DNA from 2 places in the Pseudomonas sp. KH_021 genome. Region 2 is predicted to be linked to the other one. Evidence: predicted binding sites of a transcription regulator. Region 2 holds the regulator's gene; the other holds the start of a gene.

Region 1 (15,667 bases), 780 kb from region 2:
GTCTTCTTCGATCAAGTGCAGCAAAGTGGTGTCGTGCATGGCGGGCTCTGGGTCTCAAGCGTCCTGGAATCAATGCGGGCGTCGGGTCAGCGCTGCGCTTCGAAGTTGAGCAGCTTGCTGGCGACGCGCTTGCTGTCGACCTGATAGCTGCCGTCGGCGATGGCCTGTTTGAGGGCCTCCACGCGAGACTTGTCGACCACCGGTTGGTCGCGCAGTGAATCGGTGACCTTTTGCAATTGCTGGGCCTCTGGGCTCAGGTGTACGGCTTCGCCGCTCTGCACAGTAGTGGAAGTGGCAGGTGCCGATGGCTCGTTGCTGGTGGTTTCCTGGGTGGCGCCGGCACGATTGCCGGTCGCCACCGAGGGCGGGGAATTCACACGACTGAAGTCGATGACCATGATTGAACAACCTCTGGATTCTGGACGCTTGCCTTATTTTCGACCGTTTCCGGGAAAACTTTAGGCGCATTTCAATCATGCGCTTCAAGGCCGACCCTTGTAGGACACAGTTTAGGAAAAGCGGTTCCTAACGGCTACTTTCAATAAGTATTAATTACATGGCCATTTACATAGCTATTCACATAGCCACTTCCACTTGCCCAGGCCCCGTGACCCGCGCCTTGATCACGCGCTTGGAGTTGAGGTTGCGCACCCTGATCTGCTCGCTCAGCCCGCCCTTGACCAAGGCTTCGCCCGGCATGCGAACGCTCAACGTGCCACTGCGGGCGATGATCACCACATGATCGCCCTTGCGCACCACCTCGGCCTGCTCCAGGTGTGCCGGGGTCAATACCTGGTCGATAACGGTCGCCCTCACCAGTTTTTGGCCAACGGCCTCATCCAGCGAGGTCAGGTATCCCTGGCTGAGTAAACCCACATCCCGCTCGCGCAGTGCTACGTCCTGCTCGCCCACGATGCTTTCGCGCTTGAGCGGGCGGGTGACGCTGACCACATTGCGAAACAGCTTCACCTGGGCGGGCACGAACACCGTCCAGGGGCCGCTGCCATCACAGCGCACTCGTACGGTGACGCGTCCCATGGGCTGCGCCGGGCTTTCCAGGGTGGCTGTCAATTCCTTGTCGCACCCCGGCATACGCAAGCGAGGGTCCAGCGGGTTGACCTGGATCTCGAAGCGCCCTTCGGTTTGGCTGCTCGCCAAATAATCTTCGACAGTGAACTCAAGAAACCCCTGAGTGACGCCGATAAGCTGTTCGGGCAAGGTAACGCCGTCCGCCAACGATTGATGGCTTTGAGCTATCAAGCAGAGCAGGGGCAGGGCGCGTAGCAGGTGACGGGCCGGGCGTCGGAATACTGTCGTTTTTGCGTTCATGTCACTAAAAAGCAAGGGCCGTGCCGATTGACTGGATACGGTCCACGGGTTCGATCAAAGGAGTCTGACATGGCGGGTGTAATGGATTCGGTCAACCAGCGCACTCAGCTGGTGGGGCAGAATCGACTTGAGCTGTTGTTGTTTCGACTTAACGGCAAGCAGCTCTATGGGATCAACGTGTTCAAGGTGCGTGAGGTGCTGCAGTGCCCCAAGCTGACCATGCTGCCCAAATCAAGCCCGGTGGTTCGCGGCGTGGCGCACATTCGCGGGTCGACCCTGCCGATTCTGGATCTGGCGATGGCGACGGGTTTGCCGGCGATCAGCGATGTGCAGAACACCTTCGTCATCATCACGGAATACAACACCAAGGTTCAGGGCTTTCTGGTGCACTCGGTGGAGCGCATCGTCAACATGAACTGGGAAGAGATCCATCCGCCGCCCAAGGGCACGGGTCATGATCATTACCTGACGGCCGTGACCCGGGTTGACGACCAGTTGGTGGAAATCATCGACGTGGAGAAGGTCCTGGCAGAAGTAGCACCCGCCAATGAAACCATCTCCGCTGGTGTCGTGGATGAGGCGATCCAGCACAAGGCTGTCTCACTGCGGGTGCTGACGGTGGACGACTCTTCGGTGGCGCGCAAGCAGGTCACCCGTTGCTTGCAAACGGTAGGGGTCGAAGTGGTGGCGCTCAACGATGGCCGCCAGGCGCTGGACTACCTGCGCAAGTTGGCCGACGAAGGCAAGCGCGCGGATGAAGAGTTCCTGATGATGATTTCCGACATCGAAATGCCGGAGATGGACGGCTACACGCTGACCGCGGAGGTCCGCAACGACCCGCGCATGCAAAAGCTGCATGTCATCCTGCATACTTCCCTGTCCGGTGTCTTCAACCAGGCGATGGTCAAGAAAGTGGGGGCGGACGATTTTCTGGCCAAGTTCAAGCCGGACGATCTGGCCGCCCGCGTGGTCGACCGCATCAAGGCAACGGATAACAGCTAAGGGCGCAAGCCCTTGGCAGCACACATGGTTTTTAGAGGCGGCAAATTTGTCTACGGGTAACCTGGATTTCGAGCAATTCCGGATTTTTCTGGAAAAAGCCTGTGGCATTCTGTTGGGCGAGAACAAGCAGTATCTGGTAGCCAGCCGCCTCAATAAGCTGATGGAGCAGCAGGGGATCAAGTCGCTGAGCGAGTTGGTGCAACGCATCCAGTCCCAACCACGCAGCGGTCTGCGCGAGCAAGTGGTCGATGCCATGACCACCAACGAAACCCTCTGGTTTCGCGACACCTACCCCTTTGAAGTGCTGAAGAACAAAGTGCTGCCCGAGCAGATCAAGGCCAACCCGGGCCAGCGCCTGCGGATCTGGTCGGCGGCCTGTTCATCGGGGCAGGAGCCCTATTCGATGTCGATGGCCATCGACGAGTTCGAGCGCAGCAACCTGGGCCAATTGCGCATGGGTGCACAGATTGTGGCCACCGACGTGTCCGGCTCCATGCTCAATACCTGCAAAACGGGTGAGTACGACAGCCTGGCCATCGCCCGCGGCCTGTCGCAGGAGCGTTTGCATCGCTATTTCGACCCCAAGGGGGCGGGGCGCTGGGCGATCAAGCCACCGGTGAGCGGTCGCGTCGAGTTTCGCGCCTTCAACCTGCTCGACAGCTATGCTGCCTTAGGCAAGTTCGACATCGTGTTCTGCCGCAATGTGCTGATCTATTTCTCGGCCCAGCTCAAAAAAGACATCCTGTTGCGCATCCACGGCACCCTGAAGCCGGGCGGTTACCTGTTTCTGGGCGCATCGGAAGCCTTGAACGGCTTGCCGGATCACTATCAGATGGTCCAGTGCAGCCCAGGGATCATCTACCAGGCCAGGTAGGCGCCAGGCTTGCCTGCGATGGCCATAGGTATCTACACAATTCTGGGGCAGCGCGGCTCTTGTAGCCGCTGCCGAGGTACGAGGCTGCGATCGGCGGCGAAGCCGTCGTAAATTCAGGCCCTTCGGTGTGCCTGATGGATTACGGTCTCAGGTTTTACGGCCGCTTCGCTGCCGATCGCAGCCTCGTACCTCGTCAGCGGCTACATTCGTAGCAGTAGACGAGTTCAGCGAGGCCAGGTCCGGGGACGTAGTCCTCGCAAAGCCTGTACTCGCGGTGTATCTGAATACTGAAGTGCCAGGTTTTACGACTGCTGCGCAGCCGGACGTGGCCTCGTTCTACTCGTCCACTGCTACGAAATGCAGTACACCAAAAGATGTGTAGATACCTATGCTGCGATGGCCACACCGCGGTACATCAGGTAAACCGCGGCGCATTCATCGCAGGCAAGCCTGGCTCCTACCGGACGGCGGCGTGTGAGAGTGGTGGTCCGGCATCCCGGTTTACCCGCGAAGCTTTTGATGGCCCCCATTGCCGCTCCATCGCCACCAAGCGGTAATTCCTTGCCGCTTTTCCTGCCGTTGCCGCCTGCGGCAAATCCCCCAAACCCCGCGATTAAAGGCCCTTAGCTAGTTGGCACGCTGTTTGCTCAAGCTTGCTCAACGATCCCTTTGGCCAAACCCGCGCAGGTTTTTCGACATGAGCATCAGCTTCGACAAGGCGCTCGGCATCCATGAAAAAGCACTGGGCTTTCGCGCCCAGCGTGCCGAGGTGCTGGCCAACAACATCACCAATGCCGACACCCCGAACTACAAGGCACGTGACCTGGATTTCGCCGATGTGCTGGCGGCCCAGAGCAGCAAGAGCGCGTCTGGCCACTTTTCGCTGGAGCGCACCAACGCTCGCCACATCGAAGCCGATGGGCTGGCCAGCATTGGCGATGAGTCGCTCAAGTACCGCACCCCGATGCAGCCCTCGGTCGACCAGAACACCGTCGATGCCCAGATGGAGCAGTCCAACTACGCGCAAAACGCGGTGGGCTTCCAGGCCAGTTTCACGCTGCTCAACAGTAAATTCAAAGGGCTGATGTCGGCCCTGCGCGGAGAGTAATCCATGTCCCTCGCCAATGTGTTCAACATCGCCGGCAGTGGCATGAGTGCCCAGACCACGCGCCTTAACACCGTCGCCAGCAACATCGCCAACGCCGAAACCGTCTCGTCCAGCATCGACCAGACCTATCGCGCCCGCCACCCCGTGTTCGCCACCACCTTCGAGCAGGCCCAGAACGGTGTCGGCCAATCGCTGTTCCAGGATCAAGGCGAAGCCGGGCAGGGCGTGCAGGTGTTGGGTGTGGTGGAAGACCAGAGCAATCTGGAGGCCCGCTACGAGCCCAACCATCCGGCGGCGAACAAGGACGGCTACGTCTATTACCCGAACGTCAATGTGGTCGAAGAGATGGCCGACATGATCTCGGCCAGCCGTTCGTTCCAGACCAACGCGGAATTGATGAACACCGCGAAAACCATGATGCAGAAAGTCCTGACGCTGGGTCAGTGATAAGGGGTTTGGCATGAGCACCACCGATACCTCCAATAACGTCAGCACCTCGGTGCTGAGCTCGCTGCAAAAGCAGACGAACACGGCCAATGCCAACAGCGGCACGGCTGGCAGTGCGCTGGGCAAGGATGCGTTCCTGCAATTGCTGGTGACCCAGATGCAAAACCAGAACCCGCTGGACCCGCAAGACAACGGCGAATTCGTTGCCCAGCTGGCGCAGTTCAGCAGCCTGGAAGGCATGCAGTCGCTCAACGATTCGGTGAACACCATCGTGAGCTCCTTCCAGTCGTCCCAGGCGCTGCAGGCCTCATCCTTGGTGGGGCGCAGCGTGATCGTGCAAACCGACTCGGCGGTGCTCGACCCCGCCAAGGGTGTGGATGGCTCGATCAACCTGACCTCGTCCAGCACCGGCACCACTGTGGGTGTCTACGACAGCGCCGGTGAGCTGGTTCGCACGATCGACCTGGGTACCCAGGCCAGCGGCAATGTGAGCTTTAGCTGGGATGGCAAGGACGGTGACGGCCAGGCCGTCGATGCCGGCACCTACACCTTCAAGGCCAGCGCTACCGTCGACGGCGTGGCGACGGCCATGACCACCAGCCTGCCAGCCACGGTCAACAGCGTGACCATGGGCACCAACGGCGGGGAAATGATGCTCAACCTTGCAGGCCTGGGCAGCGTTGCCCTGTCGAACGTTCAAACCATTGGAATTTAAGGCCGATCAAGCGGCAGGAGTCAGACTATGTCCTTCAATATCGGCCTGAGCGGCATCAACGCTGCCAACAAGGCATTGAACGTTACCGGCAACAACATCGCCAACGTTGCCACCACCGGCTTCAAATCTTCGCGCGTCGATTTTGCCGACCAGTATGCGGCGTCGATCCGCGCCACCACCGGCAAGACCACCGTCGGCAGCGGTGTGGCGTCCGCCTCTGTTTCCCAGCTGTTCGGCCAGGGCAATATCGGCGCCACCGGTCAAAGCCTTGACCTGGCAATCAATGGCAGCGGCTTCTTCGTGCTCGACAGCAACGGCTCGAAAATCTACACCCGGGCCGGCGCCTTCTACAGCGACAAGCAAGGCAATGTGGTCGACGTCAACGGCAACAACCTGCAGGGCTACGGCGTGGACGCCAGCGGCACCGTGATTCCGGGCGCCTTGACTGACTTGCGGATCGACAGCTCGAACATCTCGCCGAAAAGCACCGGCACCGTTGCCGAAACCATGAACCTCAATTCCAGCGCCGCCAAGCCAAGCGTTACGCCGTTCGACCCGGCAACGGTGAACAGCTACAACTACACCTTCAATACTGATGTCTACGACAGCCAGGGTAACGTCCACCAGATGAATCAGTACTTCGTGAAAAACGATGCTGCCAACTCCTGGACGATGTACACCACCATCGACGGTCGCAGCCCGGCCGACCCGAGCAAGACCGATCCGCTGGTTAATACCCTGACGTTCAAGTCTGATGGTTCTATCGACAAAGACGCCATGCAGCCGGGCGCAGTGGCGGGGGGCATGACCATCACTGACGACAAAACCTTCAGCCTGACCGGTTGGACGCCCGCGGCCAAACAGGCCGATGACAGCTGGGCAGCCAACGGCGCGGCGTCCAATGCCACCGGCATCACTTTGGATATGCTGGCCGCCACCCAATACAACTCCACCTCGGCCGTCACCGCCAAGTCCCAGGACGGCTATGCCACCGGTGAACTGGCAGGCCTGACCGTCGACAGCAACGGCGTGCTGTTCGCCAGCTTCACCAACGGCCAGGACAAGGCTGTCGGCCAGGTGGCCATGGCGAACTTCGCCAACAACCAGGGCCTGACCCCGGTTGGCGGCACCAACTGGAAAGAGTCCTACTCCTCCGGCGTGCCGGTGGTGGGGGTGCCGAATGCCGGCACCATGGGTGAAATCGCCTCGGGCGCCCTGGAAGACTCCAACGTCGAGTTGACCAGCGAACTGGTCAACCTGATCAAGGCCCAGAGCAACTACCAGGCGAGCGCCAAGACCATCTCCACCGAAAGCACCATCATGCAGACCATCCTGCAGATGACCTGATGAGACAGATATTGCCTTAATGCCGACCAGTTAAGGCTCATGACCTGTGGGGCCTGTGGGAAATAATAGATGTGGGAGCGGATTTATCCGCGATGCGCCGCGCGGGCGGCGCGCGATCTCAAGAGCAAAGGAAAAGCCAAGGCGGGCACCTCGTGGGGCTCATGCAATCTGTTGACAGGCATTCTGCGGGTTCACCCTGAGAATGAAGGGGGAGAACCGTATCAAGGCTTCCAAGTGCTTGCCTGGGGTTTTGCGCTGTTGTCCAAATCGAGCGCCGCCCGCGCGGCGCATCGCGGCTAAAGCCGGCTCCTACATTTGTTGCAACGTGCCATGGCCTGTGGGGTAGGGGTTGTTAGCCTTGGTGGTTCGGCTTTTGATTTTTGTGGGCTCGGTGGGGATTGCGCGATTGCGCGTGGCTGACAACTCCACTCTCACAGGCCATGGCACGTTGCAACAAATGGGAGCAGGCTTTAGCCGCGATGCGCCGCGCGGGCGGCGCGCGATCTCAAGAGCAAAGGAAAAGCCAAGGCGGGCACCTCGTGGGGCTCATGCAATCTGTTGACAGGCATTCTGCGGGTTCACCCTGAGAATGAAGGGAGGAGAACCGTATCAAGGCTTCCAAGTGCTTGCCTTGGGTTTTGCGCTGTTGTCCAAATCGAGCGCCGCCCGCGCGGCGCATCGCGGCTAAAGCCGGCTCCTACATTTGTTGCAACGTGCCATGGCCTGTGGGGTAGGGGTTGTTAGCCTTGGTGATTCGGCTTTTGATTTTTGTGGGCTCGGTGGGGATTGCGCGATTGCGCGTGGCTGACAACTCCAATCTCACAGGCCATGGCACGTTGCAACAAATGTAGGAGCGACGGGGGCGCCTAGCCCTTGGTCGCGATGCGCCGCGCGGGCGGCGCTCGATTTGGACAACAGCGCAAAACCCAAGGCAAGCACTTGGAGGCCTTGCCCGGCTAAAGCCGCACACACAGGGTTGCCCCGCTAATAGGTCCCCTATGCAAAAAATCTTAATTGCCGCACTGCTACTCCTCTCCCTCCCGGCCCAATCCGCCCCGGCCCCCTTCTTCAAATGGCAAAGCCTGTCCACCGGTCGTTACATGTGCGCCCAGGTCGACCCCGGCAAAGGCTGGATGAAATTCGCAGGCCCCTTCAACAATGCCGGTTGCCGCCCTTAGGTTGCCGCTGGCGGCAAAACACCGCCGTTTTACCGACGCCCGTCATCCCCCATAACCCCCCCCCCAAAGCCCCGTAATACAAGGCTTTCCTCGGCTGCACCAGAGTTGGTCCGATAATTGCTCTATCCCAACAAAGCGACAGCCGTTGGTGAGAGGAGTGCGTTGTGGACAAGATGCTTTACGTGGCGATGACAGGTGCCAGCCAAAATGCCCTGGCGCAAAAGGCTCACGCCAACAATCTGGCGAACATTTCCACCACCGGCTTTCAGCGTGACTTGGAGCAGGCTCGTTCCATGCCGGTATTCGGTGACGGCCTTCCAGCCCGCGCCTACGCCATGACCGAACGCCCCGCCACCGACTTCACCCCCGGCGCCCTGCAGGAAACCGGTCGCGATTTGGACGTGGCCGTGGGCGGCGCAGGCTGGATCGCGGTGCAAACCCCGGACGGCAGCGAAGGCTATGTGCGCACCGCCAGTCTGAACATCGACGCCCTGGGCGTGCTGCGCGCCGGTAACGGCATGCCTGTCATGGGCAACGGCGGCCCGATTGCCGTGCCGCCCGAGCAAAAAGTCGAAATCGGCGAAGACGGCACCATCAGCATCCGCGCCATGGGCGAAGGCCCGCGGGTCATGGCCGAGGTCGACCGCATCAAGCTGGTCAACCCGGACCTTAAAAACATGGTCAAGGGCACCGACGGCCTGATCCACACCCAAGACGGCCAACCCGCCGTCGCCGATGCCGGTGTGCGCGTGGTGTCCGGGTTTCTGGAGGCGAGCAACGTCAATGCCGTCGAGGAAATGACCTCGGTGCTGGCGTTGTCGCGGCAATTCGAGCTGCACATCAAGATGATGACCACGGCCAAGGAAGGCGACGAAGCCATGGCGCGTGTCTTGCAAGTCAGCTAACCACCGGCCTAATTACACACACGTAGCGCCTTAAAACAGGCGCACGAGGAGAACAGCATGCTTCCGGCTCTTTGGGTCAGCAAGACAGGCCTGTCCGCCCAGGACATGAACCTGACCACCATTTCCAACAACCTGGCCAACGTCTCGACCACCGGCTTCAAGCGTGATCGCGCCGAGTTCCAGGACTTGCTGTACCAGGTGCGCCGCCAGCCGGGCGCCCAGTCGACCCAAGACAGCGAACTGCCCTCGGGCCTGCAATTGGGTACCGGTGTGCGCATTGTCGGCACCCAGAAAAACTTCACCGCCGGCAGCCTGCAAACCACTGACCAGCCGCTGGACATGGCCATCAATGGCCGTGGCTTTTTCCAGGTCTTGCAGCCGGACGGCACCGTTTCCTACACCCGTGACGGCACCTTCCACCTGAACTCCGACGGCCAGATCGTCACCGCCAGCGGCATGGCCCTGGAACCTGCGGTGGTCGTCCCCAACGACGCGCAAACCTTCACCGTGGGCCAGGACGGCACCGTCTCGATCACCACGGCCGGCAACGCCGCCTCCCAAGTGATCGGCAACCTACAGACCGCCGACTTCATCAACCCGGCTGGCCTGCAAGCCATTGGCGGCAACCTGTTCCTGGAAACCGCCGCCAGCGGCGCGCCACAAGTTGGCACCCCGGGCCTGAACGGCCTCGGCAGCATGCTGCAGAACACCCTGGAAAACTCCAACGTCAGCACCGTTGAAGAGCTGGTGAACATGATCACCACCCAGCGGGCCTACGAGATGAACTCCAAGGTGATCTCCACCGCCGACCAGATGCTCTCGTTCGTCACCCAAAATCTGTAATTGAAGTTTGCTACGCCGCGAGGTCTGCGTCATGAATCGCCTGTTATCTGTTCTTGCCCTGGGGGCGGCCGCCCTTGTGGCCGGTTGCGTCAGCCCGCCGCCCAAGCCCAACGACCCGTACTACGCGCCGGTGTTGCCGCGCACGCCTTTGCCCGCGGCGGCCAACAACGGCTCGATCTACCAGGCCGGTTTCGAGCAGAACCTGTACGGCGACCGCAAGGCGTTCCGGGTCGGTGACCTGATCACCATCACCCTCAACGAGCGAACCCAGGCCAGCAAAAACGCAGGCTCGCAAATCTCCAAGAACAGCAACACCAACATTGGCCTGACCTCGTTGTTTGGCGCCGGCGTATCAACCAACAACCCGTTCGGCAGCGGCGACCTGAGCCTGGACGCCGGCTACAGCGGCAGCCGTGCGACCAAGGGCGACAGCAAGGCGGCCCAGGGCAACACCCTGACCGGCTCGATCACCGTGACCGTGGCCGATGTGCTGCCCAACGGCATTCTGGCCGTGCGCGGCGAAAAGTGGATGACCCTGAACACCGGTGACGAACTGGTGCGCATCGCCGGCATGGTCCGCGCCGACGACATCGCCACCGACAACACCGTGTCTTCGACCCGGGTGGCCGATGCGCGCATCACCTACTCGGGCACGGGCTCCTTTGCCGACGCCAACCAGCCGGGCTGGCTTGACCGGTTTTTCTTAAGCCCGCTGTGGCCTTTCTAGGGTCGGATGATCATGCTCAATTTCAAGCACATGATGGCGGCGGTACTGCTTCTGGCAGCGGCATTCTCGGCCCAGGCCGAGCGGCTCAAAGACATCGCCAGCATTTCGGGCGTGCGCTCCAACCAGTTGATTGGCTACGGCCTGGTGGTGGGCTTGAACGGCACGGGTGACCAGACCACCCAAACCCCGTTCACCCTGCAGACCTTCAACAACATGCTCTCCCAGTTCGGTATCAAGGTGCCGCCGGGGTCGGGCAACGTGCAGCTGAAAAACGTCGCCGCGGTGTCGGTACACGCCGACCTGCCGGCGTTCGCCAAGCCTGGGCAGGTGATCGACATCACCGTGTCGTCCATCGGTAACTCCAAGAGCCTGCGCGGTGGCAGCCTGCTGCTGACCCCGCTCAAGGGCATCGACGGCAACGTCTACGCCATCGCCCAGGGCAACCTGGTGGTGGGGGGCTTCGATGCCGAAGGGCGCGACGGCTCTAAAATCACCGTCAACGTGCCGTCGGCCGGGCGGATTCCCGGTGGTGCCTCGGTGGAGCGGGCCGTGCCCAGTGGCTTCAACCAGGGCAACAGCCTGACCCTGAACCTCAATCGCCCAGACTTCACCACCGCCAAGCGCGTGGTCGACAAGATCAACGAACTGCTTGGCCCAGGCGTGGCCCAGGCTGTCGACGGCGGTTCCGTGCGCGTCACCGCACCGCTGGACCCCAACCAGCGCGTCGATTACCTGTCGATCCTGGAAAACCTCGAGATCGACCCCGGCCAAGCCGTGGCCAAGGTCATCATCAACTCGCGCACCGGCACCATCGTGATCGGCCAGAACGTCAAGGTCTCGCCAGCCGCCGTCACCCACGGCAGCCTCACCGTGACCATCACCGAAGACCCGATCGTCAGCCAGCCCGGCCCGTTTTCCAACGGCGAAACGGCAGTGGTGCCACGCTCCAAAATCAACGCCCAGCAGGAAGCCAAGCCGATGTTCAAGTTCGGCCCCGGCACCACGCTGGATGAGATCGTGCGGGCGGTCAATCAGGTGGGCGCAGCCCCAAGCGACCTGATGGCGATCCTTGAAGCCCTGAAACAGGCCGGCGCCTTGCAGGCCGACCTGATCGTCATCTGAGGCCGGCCATGAGCATCCCCAAAAGCGGTGTCGGCAGCGTGGCCGACAGCGGCGCCTACACCGACCTCAATCGCCTCAACTCGATGAAAGTGGGCGACCGAGACAGCGAGAGCAACCTGCGCAAAGTCGCGCAGGAATTCGAATCGTTGTTTCTCAACGAAATGCTCAAGTCCATGCGCCAGGCCAGCGACGTGATCGCCAAGGACAACCCGCTCAACACCGAGACCACCAAGCAATACCAGCAAATGTACGACCAGCAGTTGTCGGTCAGCCTTTCCCGGCAGGGCGGGGGCATCGGTTTGCAGGATGTGCTGATGCGTCAGCTGTCGAAAAACAAAGCCCATAGCCCAGCGCCCACCAGCGGCCCGTTGGCCCATAGCGATGCGCAGGTGCAGCGCCCACTGTGGGCGACCCGCAGCGCGGCGGCCGACAGCAAAGCCATTACCGGCGCTGAGGGTACGCAAGCCGGGCGTAACGACATGGCGCTGCTCAACCAGCGGCGCCTGGCCTTGCCCAGCAAGCTCGCCGACCGATTGCTCGCAGGCATCGTCCCTTCCGCCACGGAGGCGGTGGCGTCGAACAAGCTGATCGACACCTCGGGCATTCAAGGCAAAGCACTGGTAAACGTGAACTCCGCTGCAACGGCCCCCGGCGACTCGATGCGCATCTTGGGCCGCAGCATCGCCCAGCCACCTTTGGCGCCAGCGAAAAAAGCCTTCAGCAACTCCGATGAATTTATCGCCACCATGCTGCCGATGGCCAAGGAAGCAGCCGCGCGCATCGGCGTCGACCCCACCGTGCTGGTGGCCCAGGCCGCACTGGAAACCGGCTGGGGCAAATCGGTGATGCGCCAGGGCGATGGCAGCAGCAGCCACAACCTGTTCGGCATCAAGGCCACCGGCAACTGGGCGGGCGATCAGGCGCGGGCCATCACCAGCGAATTTCGCAATGGCCAGATGGTCAAGGAAACCGCTGAATTCCGCTCCTACGACTCCTACCAGGACAGCTTTCACGACCTGGTGAGCCTGTTGCAGAACAACGATCGCTATCAAGGTGTACTGAAGTCGGCCGATAACCCGGAGCAATTTGCGCGCGAGCTGCAAAAAGCCGGCTACGCCACCGACCCGCACTACGCCAGCAAGATCACCCAGATCGCCCGGCAAATGAAGTCTTATCAAAATTACGCCATGGCAGGCGGCACCACGAATTTATAAGGGTTGAAGCATGTCGAATCTGATTTCGATCGGGCTGAGCGGGTTGAACTCCAGCCAGGCCGCGCTGGCAGTCACCAGTAACAACATCGCCAACGTGGCGACCTCGGGTTACTCGCGCCAGCAGACCGTGAACAGCGCCGGTGCCCTGCAGAATATCGGGGTGGGGTATCTGGGGACGGGGACGACCATCTCGGATGTGCGGCGGATTTATAACGGCTATCTGGAGAATCAGCTGCAGATGGCGACTTCGCTGAGTGGCGATGCGTCGGCGTATCTGAACCAGATTACGTCGGTGGATAAGTTGCTGGCGGATAGCACCACGGGTATCAGCTCGGTGCTTTCCAGCTTCTTCGCATCATTGCAGACGGCTTCGGCTGCACCCGCCGACCTCGCTTCGCGCCAACTGCTGCTGACCAACGCCCAGACCCTGAGCAACCGCTTCAACTCCATCGCCTCGCAGATGAAGCAGCAGAACGACAGCATCAATGGGCAGCTCACCACGCTGACGGACCAAGTCAACAAACTGACCGCCGGCATTGCTGACCTCAACCAGCAGATCACCCAGCTGTCCGCCGCTGGCACCAGCCCCAACAGCCTGCTCGATGCCCGCAACGAAGCGGTGCGCTCGCTCAACGAACTGGTGGGCGTAACCGTGCAAGAGCGTGAAGGGGTCTACGACGTGTACCTGGGCACCGGCCAGTCGCTGGTGACCGGCAACCGCTCCAATACCTTGTCGGTAGTGCCGGGAGTGCCCGACGCGAGCCAGTACAGCGTCAAGGTCAACTATCAGGACTTCAGTTCTGACGTGACCTCGGTGATTGCGGGTGGCGAAATAGGTGGCCTGCTGCGTTATCGCAGCGACGTGCTGATCCCGGCGCAGAACGAATTGGGGCGCGTCGCGCTGGTGGTGGCCGATAGCATCAACACCCAGTTGGGGCAGGGCCTGGACGCCAATGGCCAGTTTGGCGCCTCGCTGTTTTCCAGTATCAATAGCGACTTGGCGATGAGCCAGCGCAGCCTGGCTTCGTCAAACAACGAAGGCTCCGGCAGCTTGAATGTGACCATCGCCAAGAGCGGCCAGTTGAGCATCTACGATTATCAGGTGACCTTCACCAGCCCAACGACTTACAGCGTGATGCGTTCGGACGGCACGTCCAAGGGCAGTTTCGACATCACCAAAGACCCCGCGCCGGTCATTGACGGCTTCTCCCTTGCGCTCAACAAGGACGGAGAGCTGAAAGAGGGCGACAGCTTCAAGATCATCCCGACGCGCAGTGCCGCCAGCACCATTACCACGACCATGACCGACGCCAACACGCTGGCCTTTGCTGGCGCGATCACGGCCAGCACAGGCACCGGCAACGGTGGGACGGGCACTGTCACCCCGCCAGCGTTGAGCAGCGCCCTGGATATCTACGGCGCCGACCTGGCTGAAAACCAGGCATTCATTCGTGACGCCTTGCCCGTCAAAATGGTGTTCGGTGAGGCGAGCAATGGCACTCAGGCGTACACGGTGTATGACGCCAAGGGCAATACCGTCGACGCAGGCACTATCTCGCCCGGCCAAGCGAGCGAGCGGCCCATCACCGTGACCATGCGCGATGAGCAGGGCAACCCGATTCTTGGCGCGGACGGCAAACCCAAGAGCTTTGAATTCAAGACCACCGTGTCCGGCGCCCCGGCCAACGGCGACAGCTTCACCTTCGCGTTTAACGTGGATGGCAAGTCGGACAATCGCAACGCTCAATCACTGCTGAACCTGCAGACCAAAGCCGCGGTCGGCACTGATTCCGGCACCGGCAGCAGCTTCACCTCCGCTTATGCCTCGCTGGTGGAGCGAGTGGGCGCCAAGGCCAGCCAGGCACAGATCGACACCAGCGCCACGGGAGCGATCCTGACGTCGGCCAAGTCCAGTCGAGATTCAGTGTCGGGCGTCAACCTCGACGACGAGGCGGCGAGCCTGGTCAAGTTCCAGCAGTACTACACGGCGTCTTCGCAGATCATCAAGGCTGCGCAGGAAACCTTCAGCATCTTGATCAACGCCCTTTAAGGAGATAGTCGACCATGCGCATTTCCACTTCTCAGTACTTTGAGACCAGCGCGGCGAGCTATCAAAAAAGCTTTGCCGAGACCGCCAAGACCACCGAGCAGATCAGCTCCGGCTCACGCATCCAGACCGCAGCCGACGATCCGATTGGCGCTGCCAAACTGTTGATGCTGCAGCAACAGAGCGCACTGCTAGGCCAGTACAGCGGCAATATCACCACCGCTACCAACGCGCTCAATCAGGAAGAGGGCGTGCTGTCGAGTATCTTCGATGCCATGCAGCGCGCCAGTGAGCTGGCGATCCAGGCAGGCAGCGCCGCGCTGAGCGACCCTGACCGCGCCTCGATTGCGGCGGAAATCGGAGAAATCGAAAAAAGTGTGTTCGGCATGCTCAATTCCAAGGACGCCAGTGGCGGCTACCTGTTTGCGGGCTCGAAGAGTTCAACGCCACCCTATGTGCGCAACGGCGATGGCACCTACAGCTATCAGGGCGACCAGACTCAACTGAGCGTGCAGGTATCCGACACCCTGCGCATGGCCACCAGCGATACCGGCTACAGCATCTTCGAATCAGCCACCAACAACAGCCGCACCCAGGCAACACAGACAGCACCAGCGGACAGCGCCAGTCGCGTCACCGTCTCCGATGGCCTGCTCAATTCGACGAGCAGCTACACCCAATCCTTCAAAGAGGGCCAGCCGTACACCCTGACCTTCAGCAGTGCGACCGAGTACAGCATTGCCGACAAAGACGGCAATGTGACGAAGGGGACCTTTGATCGAAACGAAGAAAACTCCCTGACCATCAAC
Region 2 (15,667 bases):
GCGAACCCCGCAATGGGGAACTCTGACAAAGGGCCTCGGGATTTCAATCCTGGACCAGCAATTCGGTCAACTCGCTGACCTGGGCAATTTCTCGCATATCGTCGGGCATGGTCCTGATCGACAGCGTTTTACCCAACGACCGGGCACTGCGCATAAAAGACAGTAGCAAGGACAAGCCCACGCTGCTGGACTTCTCAACACCAGAACAGTCAACCACCAACGCCGGTTCCGCGCAGGCCTTGATCAGCGCCTGGCCTTGCTTAAGCAAGGTGGGTCCCGAGCGGTAGTCGAGCACGCCATGCAGGCTCAACTGCCCTGGAGCGTCAGCGCGTACTTCGCTGGTCGTCATTGTGAGTTCTGCTTCTGTGTTTCAGCGGCTTGGTCGGTCTTGGCCTTGGCGTCGGCTACTTCGCCGGCCCAGTTATTGATGGTCTTGTCCAGGTCATTGCCATTGCGCTGCATGGCATCGGCGAACTGGTCACGGAACAGTTTGCCAATGTTAATGCCATTGATGATGACATTACGGACTTTCCACTCGTCATTGATTTTTTCCAGCGTGTAGGAAACCGGGTAGATGGCGCCGCTTTGACCCTTGACCTTCATGTCAACGCTGGTGCGATCGCCACTTTCATCCTTGGCAGGCGAAACGGTGATGCCCTGGTTCTTGTACTCCAGCAGCGCGTTGCCATAGAACTGCATCAGGCTGCGCTTGAAGTTCTCCTGGAAGCGGGCCATCTGCTCCGGGGTCGCCTTGCGCGAGTACTTGACCGTCATGATGCTGCGAGAGACACCGTCGGCGTCCACGACCGGCCCGACGATGCCGTTCAGCGCATCGTAGAACGCACTCGGATTGGTCTTGTAGATTTCTTTGTTTTTCTCAAGGTCTGCCAGAAGACGCGTGGTGGTGTCCTGGATCAGCTCATGGGCCGACGGGCCAGTAACGGCATGCGCCAGCATCGGCAGGGCCGCCAACAGAACCAGCAGGCCACGTCGCAGAATAGACATCATGGAATAACTCCTCATTTCACTTGGCTTCTTTGCCAACACTATTGAGCAGGAATTTGCCGATAAGGTCCTCAAGCACCAGCGAGGACTGGGTGTCGTGAATCGTTGCGCCATCCTTGAGCAGTTTGTCTTCACCACCCACGCTGATGCCGACGTACTTTTCACCCAGCAACCCCGCGGTCAGGATCGAGGCAGTGGAATCGGCGGGCAGGTTGTCCACGCGTTTTTCCAGCTCCAGGGTCACCCGACCGGTAAAGGTGTCGCGGTCCAGATCGATTGCAGTGACCTTGCCGATGGTCACACCGGCCATGGTCACTTTAGCTCTGACAGTCAAACCTGCGATATTGTCGAAGTAGGCGTAAAGTTTATAAGTGTCGGTGCTCGGAGTAGCCGACAGGCCACTGACGCGCAGCGCCAACAGTAGCAGCGCCAGAATCCCGGCCAGCAAAAACAGGCCGACACCGATTTCCAGGGTGCGGTTTTGCATCAGAAATCTCCAAACATCAAGGCGGTCAAAATAAAGTCCAGGCCCAGCACTGCCAATGAGGCATATACCACGGTCTTGGTCGTGGCACGACTGATCCCCTCTGAGGTGGGCTCGCAGTCATACCCTTGGAAAACGGCAATCCACGTGACCACAAAAGCAAACACCAGGCTCTTGATCACGCCATTGAGTACGTCATCGGTGAACGACACGCTGTTTTGCATGTTGGCCCAGAACGAGCCTTCATAGACGCCCAGCCAGTCAACCGCCACCCACGAACCACCCCAAATGCCGACCACGCTGAAGATCATGGCCAGCAGTGGCAGCGAAATGAATCCGGCCCAAAGCCTGGGCGCAACGATATATTTGAGGGGGTCGACACCGATCATTTCCAGGCTGGAAAGCTGCTCGGTCGATTTCATGTTGCCGATTTCAGCTGTCAGCGCCGAGCCTGCGCGCCCGGCGAACAACAATGCGGTGACCACCGGCCCCAACTCACGCAACAGCGTCAGGGCGACCATCTGCCCCACGGCCTGCTCCGAGCCATATTTGGTCAGGATGCTGAAGCCTTGCAGGGCCAGCACCATGCCGATGAACACACCCGAGACCACGATGATTGCCAGCGACATCACGCCGACGGAGTAGAGCTGCTTGACCAGCAGTTGAAAGCCGCCGCCGATGCCGCCACGCCCGCCCAGGGCATGGATCAGGAACAGCGTCGAGCGCCCCATCACCGCCAACACATCGATGGCCGAGCGACCGAACCGCCGAATGCGTTCCAGTAGAGATTTTCTGCGCATCAACGCTTCCCCAGTAAATCAGCGCGGTAATCCGGCGCAGGAAAGTGGAAAGGGACTGGCCCGTCCGGGTCGCCTTTCATGAATTGACGAATGCGCGGGTTATCGGAGTTCATCAACTCCTGCGGCGTGCCCTGCCCCAATACCTGGCCGTCGCCGACCACGTAGATGTAGTCGGCAATACTCGCGGTTTCGGCCAGATCGTGGGAGACCACGATACTGGTAATGCCCAGGGCATCATTGAGCAGGCGAATCAGGCGCACCAGCACGCCCATGGCGATCGGGTCCTGACCCACGAAGGGTTCGTCATACATCAGGATCTGCGGATCCAGGGCAATGGCCCGGGCCAGCGCTACACGGCGCTTCATGCCACCGGAAAGCTCGTCAGGCATCAACTCGATGGCACCGCGAAGGCCAACGGCCTGCAGCTTCATCAAAACAATGTCTCGAATCATTTCTTCGGGAAGTTGGGTGTGCACCCGCAGCGGAAAGGCGACGTTCTCGAATACATCCAGATCGGTGAACAGGGCGCCGCTCTGGAACAGCACGCCCATGTGCTTGCGGGCATCGAACAGATCGCTGCGCGAGAGCTTCGGCAGGTTCTGGCCATTGACCCAGACCTCGCCACTGGTAGGCCGCAACTGCGCCCCCATCAACCGCAACAGCGTCGTCTTACCGCACCCCGATGGCCCCATGATTCCGGTGACCTTGCCACGCGGAATACGAATATCGACGTTATTGAAGATACTGCGCGCACCGCGCTTGAAGGTAAGGCCCTTCAGCTCGACCGCGTAGGCGTTATCGGCACTCATCTAAACTCCTTGCGATGCAGCCTCTTACTCAGACGCTCACCCCCTTCTTGGAGGCACGCGGACACTGGGCGGGCCGAACTGGCGGCGAACTATATCACCGCTGACACCCTCGCCCCAAGGCCTGCGCCGCGCTTGTTCAGCCCTGCGACAGGCGCTTGGCGACGATCGCAGGTGAGGCTTTCGCGCATTACCGCTATAATCGTCGCCTTTTCATCAGGCAATCCGATTTCCGACATGAGCCAATCCAGCGACCTGATCCAATCCGCACAGCGCACCATCCGCCTCGAGCTTGAGGCCGTTGAAGGCTTGCTGGCGCACATCGATGCCGATTTCGTCCGTGCCTGCGAGATGATTCTGGCCAGCAAGGGCCGCGTCGTCGTGGTCGGCATGGGCAAGTCTGGCCACATCGGCAACAAAATAGCCGCCACCTTGGCCAGCACCGGCACAACCGCCTTTTTTGTGCATCCGGCCGAAGCCAGTCATGGCGACATGGGCATGATCACCAAGGATGACATCATCCTGGCGCTGTCCAACTCAGGCTCCACCGCCGAGATCGTCACCCTGCTGCCGCTGATCAAGCGCTTGGGCATCCAGCTGATCAGTCTGACCGGCAACCCTGATTCGCCCCTGGCCAAGGCCGCCGAGGTCAACCTCGACGCGCGCGTTGCCCAGGAAGCCTGCCCGCTGAACCTGGCACCGACCTCCTCGACCACCGCAACACTGGTGCTGGGCGACGCCCTGGCCATAGCCCTGCTCGAAGCCCGCGGCTTTACAGCCGAAGACTTCGCCTTTTCGCACCCCGGCGGCGCCCTGGGCCGTCGCTTGCTGCTGAAAGTGGAAAACGTCATGCACGGCGGCGAAGAACTGCCGCAGGTGGTCCGTGGCACCCTGCTCAAGGACGCCCTGCTGGAAATGTCCCGCAAGGGCCTGGGCATGACCGTGGTGCTGGAAGCCGATGGCAGCCTGGCCGGGATCTTTACCGACGGCGACCTGCGCCGCAGCCTGGACCGCAGCATCGATATCCATACCGCAAAAATCGAAGATGTCATGACCCCGCACGGCAAGACCGCCCGCCCGGACATGCTGGCCGCCGAAGCCTTGAAGATCATGGAAGACCACAAAATCAGCGCGCTGGTGGTGGTCGACAAGGCCGAAAAGCCGGTGGGCGCCCTCAACATGCACGACCTGCTGCGCGCCGGAGTGATGTAAATGAGTAACGATCTACTGCAACGCGGTAAAGCCATCAAGCTGGCTGTCTTCGACGTGGACGGCGTGATGACCGACGGTCGCCTGTATTTCCTCGAAGATGGCAGCGAATTCAAGTCGTTCAATACCCTGGACGGCCAAGGCATCAAGATGCTGATGAACAGTGGCGTGACCACCGCCATCATCAGTGGCCGCAAGACCCCAGCAGTGGAGCGACGCGCCCGCAACCTCGGCATCCCGCATCTTTATCAGGGCAGGGAAGATAAATTGGTGGTTCTGGACGAGCTTCTCGGCCAACTCAACCTAAGCTATGAACAAGTGGCCTATCTGGGTGACGACCTGCCTGACCTGCCGGTGATTCGCCGGGTGGGCCTGGGCATGGCCGTGGCCAATGCTGCCGCCTTTGTGCGCGAGCACGCCGATGGTGTCACCCAGGCACGCGGCGGCGAAGGTGCCGTGCGTGAGTTCTGCGAGCTGATCCTGCGTGCCCAGGGCAACCTTGAAGCGGCTCACGCCCATTATCTGTAGAGCGATTCATGTTCATTAAAAAAGCCCGCAATATTGCGCTGTTCTGTGTCGCTGCCGCGCTGCTGGCAGCCGTCGGCTACTGGAACATCAGCCCGCAAAGCTTTCTCGACAATAAACCGGTCGTGACCGTCGACGAGAACGCCATCGACTACTACGCCCTCAATGCGCGCAGCGTGCAGTTCCTGCCCGATGGCAAGCTGCAATATGAAATGACCGCCGACAAGGTGGAGCATGTCATGGCCAGCGAGGTCACCCTGCTGACCAAACCCGACCTGCAGATGTATCGCGGTACCGCCTACCCCTGGCATGTGCAGAGCGAGCGCGGCGAGGTCAACCCCGACGGCACCGAGGTCGAGCTGATCGACTCCGTGCGCATCGCCCGCACCGACCAGAAAAACCGCGCCACGCTCATCACTTCCTCGCGCATCACGGTATTCCCGCAGAAGGAATATGCGCAAACCGAGCAAGCCGTTAGAATCGAGGGCGCTGGCGGCGTGACCACGGCCACAGGCATGAAAGCGTATTTGAACGACAGCAGGATCAACCTGCTGTCCAACGTAAGAGGACAGTATGAGGCTCGTTAAAACCCTTCCTTTCTTGCTCAGCGTGGGCGCAGCACTGGGAAGCGTGAGCGCCTGGGCTCTGCCGACCGACCGCGACCAGCCTATCCGTATTCAGGCTGATGACGCGCAGCTCGATGACAAGCAAGGCATTGCCACGTACAAAGGTGATGTCATCATCACTCAAGGTTCGATGAAGATCACCGGCAACACCGTCACTCTGACCCGCACCCCCGCTGGCGATGTCGATGTGGTGACCGCCATCGGTAGCCTGGCGTACTTCGAGCAACAGCAAAAAGCCACCGACCCGGAAAAGGTCAAGGCCTATGCTGTGACCATCCAGTATCACTCCACGCAAGACCGTATCGTGTTGATCGACCAGGCCAAGGTGATCAACCAGGGCAACACCACCGAAGGCGAGAAGATCGTCTACGACACCGCCACTCAGGTGGCAACCGCTGGCCGCGCTGGAGGCGGTGTGAAAACACCACGCCCACGCATCGACATGGTCATCCAGCCGAAAAAGAAAACCGACGAGCAAAAGGCCCCGTAATGGCGACTCTGAAAGCCCAACACTTGGCCAAAAGCTACAAAAGCCGCCAGGTCGTGCGCGACGTCAGCCTGTCCATCGACAGCGGTCAGATCGTCGGCCTGCTGGGCCCCAATGGCGCTGGCAAGACCACCTGTTTCTACATGATCGTAGGGCTGGTGCAGGCTGACCAGGGCCGCGTGCTGATTGATGACATCGACGTCAGCCACCAACCCATGCACGGTCGCGCCCGTGCCGGTATCGGCTACCTGCCGCAGGAAGCCTCGATCTTTCGCAAGCTGTCGGTGGCCGACAACATCATGGCCATCCTGGAAACCCGCAAGGAGCTGGACAAGGCCGGCCGGGTCAAGGAGCTGGAAAGCCTGCTGCAGGAGTTCCACATCAGCCATATCCGCGACAACCTGGGGATGAGCCTGTCGGGTGGCGAGCGGCGCCGGGTCGAAATCGCCCGCGCACTGGCAACCGCGCCCAAGTTCATCCTGCTCGACGAACCTTTTGCCGGTGTCGACCCGATCTCCGTAGGTGATATCAAGCAGATCATCCATCACTTGAAAGCCAAGGGCATCGGCGTTCTGATCACCGACCACAATGTTCGTGAAACCCTGGATATTTGCGAAACCGCTTACATCGTCAATGATGGCCAACTGATCGCCGAGGGCGACTCGGACGCCATCCTGGCCAACGAACTGGTGAAAGAGGTTTACCTCGGCCACGAGTTCCGCCTGTAATTTCGAGGTGTTTGGCGAGTTGCCTGGAGCGCTTGACTGTCACTAAATTGTTACGGTGCTCTAGGCAAACACTTCAGATTCAGGCATATAACTTGCTTATGTTTGGCGCTCCGGCGCCCTGTAGTGGATGGCGCATGTGCGCCGGCAAATAAGGTGTAAAGCCCCTGCCATGAAACCATCGCTCGTCCTAAGAATGGGCCAGCAACTGACGATGACACCTCAGTTGCAACAGGCCATCCGTTTGCTCCAGCTGTCGACCCTGGACCTCCAACAGGAAATCCAGGAAGCACTGGAATCGAACCCGATGCTCGAACGCCAGGAAGAAGGCGACGACTTCGACAACAGTGACCCACTGGCCGATAACATCGAACAGAAAACCCCGTCGGACCTCCAGGAGCCCAGCTACCAGGAAAACGCACCGACCGTGGAGAACCTTGAAGAAGGCGAGTGGAACGAACGCATCCCCAACGAATTGCCGGTCGATACGGCCTGGGAAGACATCTACCAGACCAGCGCCAGCAGCCTGCCCAGCAACGACGATGACGAGTGGGACTTCACCACCCGCACGTCCGCCGGCGAAAGCCTGCAGAGCCACCTGCTCTGGCAGTTGAACCTGGCGCCGATGTCCGACACCGACCGCCTGATTGCCGTCACCTTGATCGACTGCATCAACAGCCAGGGCTACCTGGACGAAACCCTCGAGGAAATCTGCGAGTCGTTCGACCCGGAGCTGGACATCGAACTGGACGAGATCGAAGCCGTCCTGCACCGCGTGCAACAATTCGAGCCCGCCGGCATCGCCGCCCGCAACCTGGGCGAGTGCCTGTTGTTGCAACTGCGCCAACTGCCGCCCAAGACGCCTTGGCTAACGGAAGCCAAGCGTCTGGTTACCGATTTCATCGACGTGCTCGGCAGCCGTGACTACAGCCAGCTGATGCGCCGCATGAAAATCAAGGAAGACGAACTGCGCCAGGTGATCGAGCTGGTGCAGAGCCTCAACCCGCGCCCCGGTTCACAGATCGAGTCGTCCGAACCCGAGTACGTGGTGCCAGACGTGATCGTGCGCAAGGACAGCGAGCGCTGGCTGGTGGAGCTGAACCAGGAATCAGTGCCGCGTTTGCGCGTCAATCCGCAATACGCAGGCTTCGTTCGTCGCGCCGACACCAGCGCCGACAACACCTTCATGCGCAATCAACTGCAGGAAGCCCGCTGGTTCATCAAGAGCCTGCAAAGCCGCAACGAAACGCTGATGAAAGTTGCCACCCAGATCGTCGAGCACCAGCGCGGCTTCCTGGACCACGGCGACGAAGCCATGAAGCCTTTGGTGCTGCACGATATCGCCGAGGCAGTAGGCATGCATGAGTCAACTATTTCGCGGGTTACCACCCAGAAATACATGCATACCCCGCGCGGTATCTACGAGCTGAAGTATTTTTTCTCAAGCCACGTCAGCACCTCTGAAGGCGGTGAATGCTCGTCTACAGCCATCCGCGCGATCATCAAAAAACTGGTTGCCGCGGAAAATCAGAAAAAGCCATTGAGTGACAGCAAGATCGCTGGTTTACTGGAGGCACAGGGCATCCAGGTAGCCCGTCGCACCGTCGCCAAGTACCGCGAGTCCCTCGGCATTGCACCGTCGAGCGAACGCAAGCGATTGATGTAACGGCCTTGAGATGAGCCACAGCGTTTCAGTGGCAAGCCCGTGGGCTTGCCTCTTTATGCACTGGCAACATAGGAGAAGCTGTATGCAAGTCAACATCAGTGGACAACATGTAGAAGTCACCGAGCCATTGCGCACCTACATCGGGGAAAAACTCGATCGACTGGAGCGTCACTTCGACAAGATTACCAATGTGCAGATCATCCTCAAGGTCGAAAAGTTGCAGCAGAAGATCGAGGCTACCCTGCAGATTCCCGGCAATGAGGTTGTTGCCAATGCCGAGCATGAAGACATGTATGCCGCTATTGACTCCCTTACCGACAAGCTCGATCGCCAACTGAAAAAACACAAGGAAAAACAGCAGAGCCTCCTGAATGGCCAGGCTGCTCGCTGACACCCCCCTCACATGATCCGACTTGAAACTATCCTGACCGCCGGCCGTTCTCTTGTGAACGTGCCGGGCGGCAGTAAAAAGCGTGTACTCGAACAAATTGCAAATCTGATCCACCGGGAAGTACCCCAGCTGGATATGCAACTTGTGTTCGAAAGCCTGATTGCCCGTGAAAAACTGGGCTCTACCGGTTTCGGCAATGGCATTGCCATTCCTCACTGCCGGCTAAAGGGGTGCGACGGCCCCATCAGCGCCCTGCTTCACCTTGATGCACCCATAGATTTCGACGCCATCGACGGCGCACCGGTAGACCTGCTGTTCGTTCTGCTGGTCCCGGAGGCTGCCACCGATGCTCACCTGGAGCTGCTGCGCCAGATAGCCAGCATGCTTGATCGCAAGGACGTTCGTGATCGCCTGCGTACCGCGAGCAGCAACGAAGCCCTGTATCAAGTCGTCCTGGATGAACAGAGCGGTCACTAATCATGCGTTTGATCATCGTCAGCGGCCGATCCGGCTCAGGTAAAAGTACTGCACTCGATGTACTGGAGGATAACGGCTTCTACTGCATCGACAACTTGCCGGCAGGCCTGCTGCCGCAATTGGCCGAGAATGCGCTGATCAATACCGAGTTGCTGCAACCCAAGGTTGCCGTTTCCATTGATGCGCGCAACTTGCCCAGCCACTTGACGCGCTTTCCCGAACTGCTCGATGAAGCACGTGGCCGGCACATCCATTGCGACGTGTTGTACCTGGATGCCGATGAAGAAACCCTGCTCAAGCGTTTCTCCGAGACACGTCGGCGCCATCCACTGACCAATCCCTCGCGCTCGCTGGCAGAAGCCATCCGTGTCGAGAGCGATCTGCTGGGCCCGATCGCAGACCTTGCCGACCTCAAGATCAACACCACCAACCTCAACCTCTACCAACTGCGTGACACCATCAAGTTGCGCCTGCTGGACAAACCCGAGGCGGGTACGGCGTTTTTGGTCGAATCGTTCGGCTTCAAGCGCGGCATGCCAGTCGATGCCGACTTGGTGTTTGATGTGCGCTGCTTGCCCAACCCCTACTGGAAGCCGGAACTGCGCGATCATTCAGGGCTTGAACAACCCGTGGTCGACTATCTCGCTGCCCAGCCCGATGTCGAGGAAATGTTCCAGGACATCTCCAGCTATCTGCTCAAGTGGCTGCCGCGCTTTGCCGCCAGTAACCGTGCCTACGTCACGATCGCCATTGGCTGCACAGGCGGACACCATCGCTCCGTTTATCTGACCGAGCGCCTGGGCCAAGTCCTGCAGCAATCCCTCAAGAATGTTCAGGTTCGCCACCGCGACCTCAGCTGAAAGGACCCTCCCCGCGATGCCCGCTCTTGAAATCACCATTATCAACAAGCTTGGCTTGCACGCTCGCGCGGCAGCCAAGTTCGTCGGCGTCGCTGGCCAGCACCGCTGCCAGGTCCGAGTCGGGCGCACACCCGAGACCATGGTCGACGGCAAGAGCATCATGGCCGTCATGATGCTGGCTGCCGGCAAGGGCACCCATGTTCACCTGAAAACGGAAGGCGACAACGAACAGGAAGCGCTGGATGCGCTGGTGAAGTTGATCAACAACTACTTTGATGAAGGCGAGTGACAGCCCCCCCCCCGATAAACTACACCGTCTGCCTGACACACCGCGGTGCAGCCATCGCTGCGGTCCGGCGTTCCGGCAAGCCGCGCTCCTACAAGGGTCGGTGTAGGAGCCGGGTTTACCCGCGATGACGGCCTCAAGCCAACGCCGTATCCATCACCATCATCAAACAAAACCCGATGCACAAGCCAAGGCTGGCCAGGGCGGCATCACGCGTGATTACACGCCGCCCGCAGTGAGTTTTTCCGGGGCCAGCAGCACTTCAAGCTGCTGACGATCCAGGTCGGTGTGCTCCAGCGCCACATCGATGATCGGGCGCCCTTCCTTGTAGGCAGTCTTGGCTATTTCGGCAGCCTTCTGGTAGCCGATGATCGGGTTCAGGGCCGTCACCAGAATCGGGTTGCGCGCCAACGCTTCCTTGAGCTTGGCTTCGTTGACCTTGAAGGTGGCGATCGCCTTGTCGGCCAACAGCTGACCACCTAGGTAATGGTATTAATTACTAAATAATAAATAGAATCATTACAACATCTGTGTGCGACGGACAGCAAAAAGCCCGACACGGTGGTCGGGCTTTAAGGGAGGTGCGCTGGCTTTTGTGGGAGCTGGCTCTGCCAGCGAATAGGCCCACCACAGAAATACCCTGCAAAGCCACATCACACAGCGGATAAGCCCCCACCCGGCTCCACCCATCCAAGCCCTCAATGGGGCTTTGAGGGTCTCATTCGCTGGCAGAGCCAACTCCCACAAGGTCAAGGCTTTTGATTGAATGTGGGAGTAGGCTTGCCGGTATCCCGGACCACCGCGAAGCGTTTTAGCTACCGGCCACGGTCATTTTTTCGATCAGGATCGACCCAGTGTGAATATTGCTGCGGGTTTCAAGATCACTGCCAATCGCGACTATTTGCTTGAACATGTCTTTCATATTCCCGGCAATCGTCACTTCCTGGACTGCAAACTGAATCTCGCCGTTTTCGACCCAGAAACCCGACGCGCCACGCGAATAATCGCCAGTGACCATGTTCAGCCCCTGCCCCATCAGTTCGGTGACCAGCAGCCCACGGCCCATACGGCGCAACAGCGCTACCTGGTCTTCATCCCCGTGAGTCACGAACAGGTTATGCACGCCACCGGAGTTGGCGGTACTGGGCAGGCCCAGCTTGCGACCTGAGTAAGTCCCCAGCACATAGGAGACCAAGTGGCCATTTTCGACGAACGGTTTGGCGTAGGTCGCCAGCCCGTCTCCGTCGAAGGATGCGCTGCCCAAGGCACGCGGCAGGTGAGGACGCTCGTCCAGGGTCAGCCACTCGGGGAACAGGCGCTGACCCATGGTACCTTCCAGGAAGGAAGACTTGCGGTACAGGTTGCCGCCGGAAATGGCCGACAAGAAGCTGCCGAACAAGCCGCCCGCCAGTTCTGCCGAAAACAGCACCGGCACTTCACAGGTCGGCACCGGCCGTGCACCCAGGCGGGCAGCCGCACGCTCTGCGGCACGCTTCCCGATGATCTCGGGAGCAGCCAGCAACTTGCCCTCGCGGTTAACGTCGTACCAGTAGTCGCGCTGCATCTGGCCATCGCCTTCGGCAATCATCACGCAGCTGAGGCTGTGGCGAGTCGAGGCATAACCACCGATAAAGCCGTGGCTGTTGCCGTACACACGGCAGCCTTGGTGGGTATTGAGCGTGGTGCCATCGGCGTTCTTGATGCGCGAATCGGCGTCAAAAGCCGCCGCCTCGCAGATCAAGGCTTTCTCGATGGCTTGCTCGGGGGTGATGTCCCAGGCGTGATATAGATCGAAATCGTGCAGATCGCGAGCCATCAACGCTTTGTCGGCGAGGCCCGAGCATTCGTCCTCGGAGGTGTGCTTGGCGATTGCCAGGGCAGCCGCCACGGTTTCACGAATGGCCTCAGGGCCGCTGGCCGAGGTGCTGGCCGAGCCTTTGCGCTGCCCAACATAAAGGGTGATGCCGAAACCCTGGTCGCGGTTGAACTCAACGGTTTCGACTTCGCGCTGGCGTACGCTGGTGGACAGGCCCTGTTCCAGCGACACTGCCACTTCGCAGGCGCTGGCGCCCTGGCGGCGAGCTTCTTCGATGATCTGCTCGACCTGCTCCTGCAAAGCCGGCAAGGCCTGCGGACCGACGCTTTGGACTGCGTTCATAGTTTTCTCCACTCAAATTCTGCTTTCGGCGCGGGTCAAGCTACGACCGGGCCGGACAAGCGGCCCCCGACTGGTTATCATGGCGGCGTTTATTAGCGGACTGCCCCCATGGTTGATTACGACGACGCCTTCGACGACGGCGAAAAAAGCAAATCTCAGGTCAAGCGCGAGCTGCATGCGCTGGTTGATCTTGGTGAGCGCTTGACCACACTCAAGCCCGACACCCTGGCTCGCCTGCCCCTGACCGATCCACTGCGCAAGGCGCTGGCCGATGCGCCCAAGCACACCGCGCATATCGCCCGTAAACGGCATTTGTCGTTTATTGGCAAGCTGATGCGTGATCAGGAGATCGACGCGATTTTGGTGCTGCTCGACCAACTCGATGCCTCCACCCGGCAATACAACGAACGTTTCCACAACCTCGAACGCTGGCGCGATCGCCTGATCGCTGGCACCGACGAGGACCTGGAGCGTTTCGTTGGCGAGTTCCCCGAGGCCGATCGCCAGCAACTGCGCTCCCTGATTCGTCAGGCCCAGCACGAACAGGCGCAGAACAAACCGCCTGCCGCCAGCCGCAAGATCTTCAAGTACATCCGCGAGCTGGACGAAACCCAGCGCGGCTTGCGCTGACCGTCAACGCGGGCAGCCGATAACGCTGCCCGCGCCTTTTTTCATGCGCCGGTGCCACCCACCGTGATCGCATCGATCTTCAATGTCGGCTGGCCCACGCCGACCGGCACCGATTGCCCGTCCTTGCCACACGTGCCCACGCCGCTGTCCAGCGACAGGTCGTTGCCGACCATCGATACCTTGCTCATCGCCTCCGGCCCATTGCCGATCAAGGTCGCGCCCTTGACGGGCGTGGTGATCTTGCCGTCTTCGATCAAGTAAGCCTCACTGGTGGAGAACACAAACTTGCCGCTGGTGATGTCCACTTGGCCACCACCCAGGTTGGCGCAATAGATGCCCTTTTTCACCGAGGCGATGATCTCGGCAGGGTCGCTCTGGCCGCCGAGCATGTAGGTGTTGGTCATGCGCGGCATCGGCAGGTGCGCGTAGGACTCGCGACGACCGTTGCCCGTGCAGGCCACACCCATCAGGCGCGCATTGAGCTTGTCTTGCATATAGCCCTTGAGCACGCCGTTCTCGATCAGGGTGGTGCACTGGGTCGGGGTGCCTTCGTCGTCGACGCTCAGCGAGCCACGACGACCCGCCAGGGTGCCATCATCGACGATGGTGCACAGGCTGGAAGCAACCATTTCGCCCATGCGGCCGCTGTAGGCAGAACTGCCCTTGCGGTTGAAGTCGCCTTCCAGGCCATGACCGACCGCTTCGTGAAGCAGCACACCCGACCAGCCAGAACCCAGCACCACGGGCAAGGTACCGGCCGGCGCCGGAATGGCTTCAAGGTTGACCAGCGCTTGGCGCAGGGCTTCGCGGGCATAGCCCATGGCTCGATCGTCACTGAGGAAATAACGGTAATCGGTACGACCGCCACCACCGTGTCCACCCCGCTCGCGACGACCGTTCTGTTCGACAATCACGCTGACGTTGAAACGCACCAGCGGGCGAACATCGGCGGCCAGGCTCCCATCGGCTGCGGCGATCAGGATGCGCTCCCAAACCCCGGCCATGCTGACGGTTACTTGCTGGATGCGTGGGTCTAGCGCACGGGTTGCAGCGTCGACACGCTTGAGCAGGTCGACCTTCTCTGCACGGCTGAGCACTTCCAGTGGGTTGTCTTCACCGTACAGGCGAGGAATGTCTTGAGGGGCAAATACCTGGACGGTGCCGTTCTGGCCGGCGCGAGAGATGGAGCGCGCCGCGTGGGAAGCTTGCAGCAAGGCATCCTGGGTGATGGTGTTGCTGTAGGCGAAGCCGGTTTTTTCACCCGACTGAGCGCGCACGCCCACCCCTTGGTCAAGGTTGAAGCTGCCTTCCTTGACGATGCCATCTTCCAGGGCCCATGACTCGGAAATCTGGCCTTGGAAATACAGGTCGGCGGCATCGATGCCGGGGCCTGCCAATTCGCTCAACACCGACTGCAGGCTCTCGATGGTCAAGCCTCCCGGCGCAAGCAGGTGGTCACTGACAGTGGATAACAACTCGCTCATAGTCACTCCGAGGTGTGCGCAGGCCGCAATGCGTCCTGCGAGAAAAATCGCCGGTGACTGGACACCGGCATCCGCGCCCGGATGGACGCTTGTTCACTGCTGTCACGTTCGGCCAGCAGTACGGCTTCGCCTTGATCCTGTTCGACCAGAATGCGCCCCCAGGGGTCGACAATGGCCGCATGCCCGTAGGTTTCCCGGGGCCCTGGATGAACACCGCCCTGGGCCGCGGCCAGGACATAGCATTGGGTTTCGATGGCACGTGCGCGTATCAGCACCTGCCAGTGGGCCGCACCGGTCACGGCGGTAAACGCCGAAGGTGCGGTAATGATCTCGGCACCGGCTTCGCGCAGCGCTGTGTAGAGCTCTGGAAAGCGCAGGTCATAACACACGCTCAGGCCAACCCGCCCAACGGGTGTATCGGCCACGACAACGTTTTGACCATGGGCGTAGTCATCTGACTCACGATAGCGGCCCCGGCTGTCGGCTACATCCACATCAAACAGGTGCAATTTGTCATAGCGGGCCACCGTTTCACCGTGCTCGTCCACCAGCAGCGAGCAGGCATGGGACTTGCCGTGAGGTTGATCCACAGGCGGCAGGGGCAAGGTCCCGGCCACTATCCATAACTTGAGGTCGCGGGCGGCCTGTTTCAACCACGGCAGGATCGGGCCCAGGCCCTGGGCTTCGGCCTGGCCAATGGCGGCCGCATCAGGGCGGCCCATGGCTGCAAAATTTTCCGGTAGAACCGCAAGCTTCGCACCACCCTCGGCGGCCCGTTCAAGCAATGCCCTGGCCTGGGCCAGGTTGGCCAGCACATCACTCTGGCTGACCATTTGAATCACCGCTAACGACATGCTCGACTCCGGGCCTAGCGGGCCTTTTCGAAAGGTTTGATAAAAGTAATCTTAGGCGCTTTCCACGGACCTTCGACTCGATACTGCACGCTGGCGAAGCGGGCTACCTGATCACCCAGCAGCTTATCGACCAGAAACAGTGCACCTCCAATAGCCGGGGCGCCCACGATCAAGGCTGCCAGCGGTAGATTATT

What was found. Region 2 encodes sigma-54, which starts transcription at its own class of promoters, with help from an activator protein. Its sites were predicted from a motif close to ANTGGCATNNANNTTGCTNT; they were not measured.
Region 1: flgB (flagellar basal body rod protein FlgB) is a predicted target of sigma-54. The motif match lies at 3,836-3,855, and genes of this name have one in related genera.

The regions. Positions count from the first base shown of each region.
Region 1 covers NZ_CM174477.1:1,641,569-1,657,235, forward strand. The annotation lists gene AC3IX4_RS07760 (flagella synthesis protein FlgN) at 1-39, opposite strand, end outside; gene flgM (flagellar biosynthesis anti-sigma factor FlgM) at 87-398, opposite strand; gene flgA (flagellar basal body P-ring formation chaperone FlgA) at 577-1,329, opposite strand; gene AC3IX4_RS07775 (chemotaxis protein CheV) at 1,399-2,331, shown strand; gene cheR (protein-glutamate O-methyltransferase CheR) at 2,378-3,205, shown strand; gene flgB (flagellar basal body rod protein FlgB) at 3,903-4,313, shown strand; gene flgC (flagellar basal body rod protein FlgC) at 4,317-4,760, shown strand; gene flgD (flagellar hook assembly protein FlgD) at 4,774-5,475, shown strand; gene flgE (flagellar hook protein FlgE) at 5,503-6,822, shown strand; gene AC3IX4_RS07805 (hypothetical protein) at 6,892-7,122, shown strand; gene AC3IX4_RS07810 (hypothetical protein) at 7,821-8,000, shown strand; gene AC3IX4_RS07815 (flagellar basal body rod protein FlgF) at 8,165-8,905, shown strand; gene flgG (flagellar basal-body rod protein FlgG) at 8,963-9,748, shown strand; gene flgH (flagellar basal body L-ring protein FlgH) at 9,780-10,475, shown strand; gene AC3IX4_RS07830 (flagellar basal body P-ring protein FlgI) at 10,488-11,597, shown strand; gene flgJ (flagellar assembly peptidoglycan hydrolase FlgJ) at 11,606-12,811, shown strand; gene flgK (flagellar hook-associated protein FlgK) at 12,822-14,861, shown strand; gene AC3IX4_RS07845 (flagellar hook-associated protein 3) at 14,876-15,667, shown strand, end outside.
Region 2 covers NZ_CM174477.1:864,421-880,087, reverse strand. The annotation lists gene AC3IX4_RS04190 (STAS domain-containing protein) at 44-349, opposite strand; gene AC3IX4_RS04185 (MlaC/ttg2D family ABC transporter substrate-binding protein) at 346-1,008, opposite strand; gene mlaD (outer membrane lipid asymmetry maintenance protein MlaD) at 1,025-1,492, opposite strand; gene mlaE (lipid asymmetry maintenance ABC transporter permease subunit MlaE) at 1,492-2,289, opposite strand; gene AC3IX4_RS04170 (ATP-binding cassette domain-containing protein) at 2,289-3,098, opposite strand; gene AC3IX4_RS04165 (KpsF/GutQ family sugar-phosphate isomerase) at 3,333-4,307, shown strand; gene AC3IX4_RS04160 (KdsC family phosphatase) at 4,308-4,832, shown strand; gene lptC (LPS export ABC transporter periplasmic protein LptC) at 4,841-5,416, shown strand; gene lptA (lipopolysaccharide transport periplasmic protein LptA) at 5,403-5,945, shown strand; gene lptB (LPS export ABC transporter ATP-binding protein) at 5,945-6,670, shown strand; gene AC3IX4_RS04140 (RNA polymerase factor sigma-54) at 6,840-8,333, shown strand; gene hpf (ribosome hibernation-promoting factor, HPF/YfiA family) at 8,416-8,724, shown strand; gene ptsN (PTS IIA-like nitrogen regulatory protein PtsN) at 8,737-9,201, shown strand; gene rapZ (RNase adapter RapZ) at 9,204-10,061, shown strand; gene AC3IX4_RS04120 (HPr family phosphocarrier protein) at 10,078-10,350, shown strand; partial or broken gene aspA (aspartate ammonia-lyase) at 10,567-10,821, opposite strand; gene pmbA (metalloprotease PmbA) at 11,159-12,505, opposite strand; gene yjgA (ribosome biogenesis factor YjgA) at 12,614-13,135, shown strand; gene tldD (metalloprotease TldD) at 13,177-14,619, opposite strand; gene AC3IX4_RS04095 (carbon-nitrogen hydrolase family protein) at 14,622-15,473, opposite strand; gene AC3IX4_RS04090 (YhdP family protein) at 15,488-15,667, opposite strand, start outside.